DNA from 2 places in the Clostridium lapidicellarium genome. Region 2 is predicted to be linked to the other one. Evidence: riboswitches for the same ligand, from Rfam matches in the RefSeq annotation. Region 2 holds a riboswitch; the other holds the start of a gene.
The links. Region 2 has a riboswitch for FMN ahead of AB8S09_RS02890 (ECF transporter S component). Riboswitches for the same ligand answer to the same signal wherever they lie in the genome.

Region 1: another riboswitch for FMN. It lies ahead of ribD (bifunctional diaminohydroxyphosphoribosylaminopyrimidine deaminase/5-amino-6-(5-phosphoribosylamino)uracil reductase RibD); the one in region 2 lies ahead of AB8S09_RS02890 (ECF transporter S component).

The regions. Positions count from the first base shown of each region.
Region 1 is NZ_JBGFFE010000023.1:37,767-41,265, forward strand. It holds gene AB8S09_RS13010 (bifunctional 3,4-dihydroxy-2-butanone-4-phosphate synthase/GTP cyclohydrolase II) at 1-313, opposite strand, end outside; gene AB8S09_RS13015 (riboflavin synthase) at 332-976, opposite strand; gene ribD (bifunctional diaminohydroxyphosphoribosylaminopyrimidine deaminase/5-amino-6-(5-phosphoribosylamino)uracil reductase RibD) at 1,000-2,085, opposite strand; FMN riboswitch at 2,216-2,348, opposite strand; tRNA gene AB8S09_RS13025 (tRNA-Ser) at 2,762-2,852, opposite strand; tRNA gene AB8S09_RS13030 (tRNA-Ser) at 2,874-2,964, opposite strand; gene AB8S09_RS13035 (ISAs1 family transposase) at 3,228-3,499, opposite strand, start outside.
Region 2 is NZ_JBGFFE010000002.1:183,691-187,189, reverse strand. It holds gene AB8S09_RS02900 (Tex family protein) at 1-874, shown strand, start outside; gene AB8S09_RS02895 (glutaredoxin family protein) at 942-1,202, opposite strand; FMN riboswitch at 1,354-1,471, shown strand; gene AB8S09_RS02890 (ECF transporter S component) at 1,574-2,206, shown strand; gene AB8S09_RS02885 (hypothetical protein) at 2,312-3,499, shown strand, end outside.

The DNA.
Region 1 (3,499 bases), on a different contig from region 2:
TAGAGCGCTCCTCAGCTGAAACACCCGTACTTGTACTAACATGATCAATTGAAACAGTAAAAGCCGTAGAATGATTATCTGTATTCTCCGCAACCATTTGAGGAAGGTCAAGTTTATGCCCGAGCTCCTCATTCATGGGCATACAGATTAATCCTTTTGCATACGTAGCCATAAAATTTACATTTTCACATGTTGCATATTCACCAGCACAAATCAAATCACCTTCATTCTCTCTATTTTTATCATCTGTAACAAGAATAACTTTTCCTGCACGCAGTTCCGCAATTGCTTCGGGAATAGTATTATATTCCATATTATTAAGCCTCCCTTTTTAAAATCCATTTTCATGTAAAAAATCAAGTGTAATACCATTCAAGGACTTATCATTTTTTAAATATAACAGTTTCTTTACATATTTTCCGATTATATCATTCTCCAAATTTACAAAATCACCAATTTTTTTACTCAATAAAATAGTCTGGTGTCCTGTATGTGGAATAATGGATACTTTAAAGCCGTAATTTTCTACATTATTTACTGTTAAACTAACACCATCAACTGCAATAGAACCTTTTTCAACAACTAAAGCCATTATTTCGGCCGGCGCCTTTATACTAATCCAAACGGCATTTCTTTCTCTTTTCATATTAAAAATTGTACCCATGCCATCAATATGTCCCAATACAAAATGTCCATCAATACGTCCATTAACTGCTACAGCCCGCTCCAGATTGACCAAATCACCACCTTTTAATTTATACAAATTACTTCTTCTCAATGTTTCTGGCATAACGTCAGCAGTAAATTCGTTTTTATCCAAAGAAGTAACAGTAAGACAAACACCATTTACGGCAATACTGTCTCCAGTCTTAGTATTTTCCAAGATATCTCGGACATAGATAGAAATTTTTGATAAATTTTCGCTAAAAACAGTTCGATGTACTTGCCCAATTTCTTCAATAATTCCAGTAAACAATTTATGCTTTCCCCCTTATAAACTTAAATTTTCTTAAATCTCAATAACAGATCATCGCCAAGAACAGATATCTCAGGAGCAGCAAATTGAAAACACTCTTTAGGCAATAAAACACCTTTACCTTCTACTGGAGTTTTTGCTTCTTTACCGCCAAAAATTTTAGGTGCAATATATACATACATTTCCTGAACCAAACCGTCATTTAACGCACTATAATTCAAAACACCCCCGCCTTCTAATAAAATACTATCAACACAAAATTCGCCAAGTTTTTGCATCAATATAGGCAAATCAACTTTACCATTTTTATTTGGTAAAGTTAAAATTTTAACACCAAGTGCCTTCAATCTTGAAACTTTAACTGAATTTGTCATAGTAGTTGCCACAATTGTAGGAATTTCCCCCGCTGTCTGACAAATTCGACTATTTACTGGAATATGGAGATAACTGTCACAAATAATTCTAATTGGATTTTTCCCATTTTTTAACCGACAGTTAAGCAGTGGATCATCGTGCAATACGGTTCCAATTCCTACCATGATGGCACTGTATTTATGACGCAGTCTATGGACATGTTCGCGGGCTGTTTCACCGGTAATCCACTGAGAAGCACCAGTAACAGTAGCTATTTTACCATCAGCAGTCATTGCATATTTCATTGCAAGATACGGAGTACCAGTAACAATATAATGAAAAAATATAGTATTCATTTCATCACACTCTTTTTTAAGTACACCTTCTTTTACTGTAATTCCAGCCTTACGCAAAATTGAAACACCTTTACCACATACTTTAGGATTAGGGTCGCCAGAACCGATTATCACTTTTGAAATACCAGACCGTATGATTGCATCTGTACAAGGAGGAGTTCTTCCATAATGGCAGCAGGGTTCTAATGTTACATATAAAGTTGCACCTTTCGCTGATTCAACACAGCTGGCAAGTGCATTTCGTTCAGCATGAGGCTTCCCACATGCCTTATGATATCCCTCTCCGATAATCTTTCCTTTTTTTACAATAACCGCCCCAACCATAGGATTAGGGCTAACCCAACCTTCACCCTTCTTTGCCAGAACAATTGCATGATTCATATATTTCGAATCTTCCAAATCTTCCACTATTTTTCACCTCCATACATAAAAATATATAAAAAAGCCCTATATAAACATTACGTTCATACAGGGCTTTTTTTCTTACGAAGAAAAGACTCTGAAATTAAAATATTTCAGATTAAATAAAATTTACCTTCTTTTATCCAGACTTTACTGTCGGTTTTGGAATTTCACCAACTCCCGTGCTTTCACACCTGCGCTACCTGCGCTCGCGGACTATAACCGCCGATCGGGAATTTCACCCTGCCCTGAAGATCCTCACTATTAACTTTTACTAAAATTTCTATCTACAAATAATTATATACCAATTAAATCGTTTGTAAAGTCCTAATTTCATAAATCTGACTTTGAAGTACTCTAAACATCAAGTTACTATCTATTTTAAAAAATAAACCCCCAGAATTAACTGGGGTTTCAAGCGGGGGACTGTTTATTGAAATAAACAGTCATATATGTATACGTAAAGTATTCAATAATTAAGGATGTCAATAATTGAATAAGCATATAAAAAATAAAAAAGAAAGTATTCTCCAGTTTACTGGATAACTTCCTTCATTGACTACAGTTAATACTACAATTGTAGTAATTTTTAATAACTCTTAATAATACATCATTTCTCTAAAGCCTTGATTTTATGCCATCCATGAAGTTTAATACATTTTAATAAAACCTATGGCGGAGAAAGAGGGATTTGAACCCTCGCGCCGGTCACCCGACCTACGCCCTTAGCAGGGGCGCCTCTTCAGCCACTTGAGTATTTCTCCGTGCCCTACATATTTAATACATGGCGGAAAGAAAGGGATTCGAACCCTTGGTACGGTCACCCGTACGCCGGTTTTCAAGACCGGTGCCTTAAACCAACTCGACCATCTTTCCGCATAAAGTTATCAAGCTTCGCAAGGTTACCTATATAATATATCACGATATATATTAGCTGTCAACCCAAAGTCTCAAATTGTGCAGGGCAAACGCATGAAAAGTAATATTTTATTACTCAAGGAATGTATATCAAAAAATAAATGTAAAGTATATTATGTTTTCACAATTTTTAGCATAACTCAAGAAAAAATATTCTTAAGTTACCGGATAGTCCTCACTACAGGATATATCCCGTGACATCAAAAACAGACTCAATTTTATTAAGCTAAAAATGTGTGCCTCACAACTCGATCCAGAAAAGCTTCATCTGTCATTGCTTTGGCTCTTTTCCTCGGACCACTCATTGTTTTCTCAGTCTCTATATTCCTGAGTATATTAAGTGCAAATTTTCTAAGTAATGTTAGATTCTCAGGACTATGTTCCTTCCTGGTCCTGTTAGAATCCTCGTCAAAAACTACATCAAGCACCCAGTGCATGCTTTCAACACCCCAGTGCTTGCGCACTGCATTTGAAAACTTTACAGCGTTAGCCG
Region 2 (3,499 bases):
CATATCCATAGGAAGGAGGCTGCAGGATCCTCTTGCAGAACTTGTAAAGATAGATCCTAAATCCATAGGAGTGGGACAGTACCAGCATGATATTACCGCTAAAAAACTGGATGAGTCACTGAAAGGTGTAGTGGAAGATTGTGTAAATAGTGTGGGAGTTGACTTGAATACAGCGACACCTTCCCTTTTATCCTATATATCCGGGATAAATTCGGCTACAGCAGCTAATATTGTGGCCTACAGGGAGGATAATGGGAAATTTAAAAACAGGAGAGAACTTCTAAAAGTGAAGGGACTTGGAAATAAGGCCTTTGAGCAGTGTGCTGGCTTTCTCAAAGTGATGGAAAGTTCTGAGCCTCTTGACAACACTTCGGTTCATCCTGAATCCTATGATGCGGCAAAAGGGCTTTTAAATCTCCTGGGATACACTGTAGATGATCTTAAAAACAGAGATGTCTCCCATATAGATGACAGGGTGGAAAGGATTGGCATTGAGGCTCTTTCTAAAAAACTCGGCGTAGGGATACCCACATTGAATGATATTGTAAAGGAGATAAAAAAGCCGGGAAGGGATCCCAGGGAAGAACTTCCAAAACCTGTACTCAAAAAGGGAATTATGGATTTAAGCCAGATTAAACCCGGGATGGTACTTACGGGTACAGTCAGGAATGTGGCCGATTTTGGTGCTTTTGTAGATATTGGTGTACATCAGGATGGTCTGGTGCATATAAGTCAGCTTTCGGACAAATTTGTAAAGCATCCTCTTGATGTAGTCAGAGTCGGGGATGTTGTACAGGTAACCGTACTTGATGTAGATGAAAAGAGGAAGAGAATTTCTCTCAGCATGAAATCAAACGGTATCCGGAACCTATAAATGGAATGTGGAGGTGCTTCGAGATTATTTTGAGTAATCTTGAAGCACCTGTTTTTATAGTAATTTTTTAATGAAGTGATTTTTCAAAAACTTTCTCTATAATCTCCGGTGACGGAACACCTTCATGAATTTTAGTGCTGCCCACGAAATATGTAGGTACGTAATAATAGTCGTATTTTTTAGCTATTTCGGGGTGCTTTTCCTCATCGATTATTTCAACATTTACTTTTTTATATTCGGGGACTTTGTCTTGAATTTCCTTCATCCACGATAGTGCCTGCTTGCAGTAGGGGCACCAGCTTGTTACAAACATGTGTACAGGTTTCATAAATATCACCGCCTAATTTTAATATCTTTTGCATTTTACAACTTAATTATATATCAAACTTCTGTATTTTCAACGGTACTGCCTTAAAAATTATATTGAAATATAAGGACAAAAGTATTATAATAAACTTGATAATTTAATAATTGAAAAAAGTAATCTTCAGGGCGGGGTGTGATTCCCCACCGGCGGTAAAGCCCGCGAGCCCTTAAAGGGTATGATTCGGTGAAAGTCCGAGGCCGACAGTAAAGTCTGGATGAAAGAAGTGAGAATATAATGTTTGTTGTCCCTGATAATTTGTTTATCAGGTTTTTTTATTTTATTATGTTTGCTCACCTGGAAGATTATACTTAATGTTTTGGGAGGGTTAATTTATGAAAGGCAAAAAATTAAACAAGTTGGTAAAAGTATCATTGTTGGGAGTAATAGGGTTTTTACTTATGTTTGTAGAATTTGCTCTTCCCATATTCCCATCGTTTTTAAAAATTGATATAAGTGATTTGCCCGCTTTGATGGGAACTTTTGCACTGGGACCGGGAGCCGGAGTCGCCGTGGAATTTTTAAAGAACATACTTCATGGAATATTTGATGGAAAAACTGCTTTTATAGGTGAAGTTGCCAATTTTGCAGTAGGTTCGGTTCTGGTTTTTACTGCAGGATATATATACAGCAGGAAAAAGACCAAAAAGTCGGCAATACTGAGCCTGGGAGCTGGAACCATCACAATGTCGGCAGCGGCTGCACTGTTGAATTATTTCATATTGCTTCCGCTCTATGAAAAAGTACTTAATTTCCCCATAAGTGCAGTTGTGGCAGTGGCAGGCAAGGTGAATGGAAGTATAACTGATTTGAATACATTGATATTATTTGCCATTGTGCCTTTTAACCTGTTAAAAGGGGTGGTTCTTACAGCTCTTACTCTCGCACTTTATAAGAGTGTTTCGCCGATATTGAAGCAGGAGCAGGCAAAAAATAGGAAATTGGCGGGAAATAAAATCAATTCATGATGAGAAATCCGGGATGTTCCCGGATTTTTTTATATTTAGTTGAATTTTCATTTAATTTATGAAATGAAGATTTCACACGATAAAATATATAATGTATAATAATATATGATGTCGAGCGGGGTGGTGAATTTGTCGGGAATTTGGAATATAAACAGCACCTATAATGTAAATAATAAAAAAATATCTGCAAAAATTTCTTTTCAGGTTGGGGAAAAATTTTCTGCCAGGGTTGTACAGTTAAATAGATCCACAGGAGAGATATTTTTAAAGCTTCTGGACGGATGGCAGTTTTCAGGGGAATTGGAAAATTTTCAAAATATAATGGAAAATCAACTGATAAGGCTGGAAGTAGAAGGATTTGAAAATGGAAAATTAAAATTGAGGATTGTAAAATCGGAAGGTGAAAACGGCAGTGAAAGTGAAGATCCCATTAACCTGTTTATCAAGGAAAATAATTTTGATCTCACTGATGCGGACTATGATCTTGTAGATGAAATGGTTAAACATGAAATTCCACTTACGAAAGACAATATTTCCAATATAAAAAGTACATTGGAATTCATGGACAAGATAAAACAGAACCCGGAGGAACAGGATGCCTTTATTCAGGAATATCTGGCCGGTAAGAATATATCACCTGACAGCGAGGAAGGCAAATTTGTAAATACTACTTTGAAGAAATTTTTTAATCAGTTGAAAAATATAGACAGCAGTGATCTATTTACTTTTTTAGAAAATAATATAGAGTTAAATGGAGATAATATAAAGAGCTTCAACAATGTATTTAAAAATTATGGAACTATATACAGGGAGATTAAAACTATGGGACAACTTTTACCAAAGCATATTGTCCAGCAAAATGTTCAACCCCAGGGCGGTTCTTCTGAAAATGATATAGTCAAAAATCAGCCGGCTGTGCAACTTGCAGACAGTTCTCCTGAAAATGTTCCTGAGAGCCAGCCAACTGTACAGGTTCGTGATATTTATAAAAATATTTCCTATGGTCTGAAAGGTGAACAGCAGGAAATTCAGCAGGGCGGAAAAAGCAGTGAAAGTGGTAAAACTGACATTTTGAAAACTATCGATGATGCTCAAAAATCTTTAGGTATCCCTGATGGAAGTAAGCCGGAGGATATTACTGCGGGAGACAGTGGAAATAATATTTTAACTTCTTTTGTAAAAAATAAAATTATGCCCCATATATCATATAAAGGCATTATACTGACACAGGAGGATATAGCTCAGATTGCAGGACAGATAAAAGATCAGATAAATTTGAGAACCAATGACATG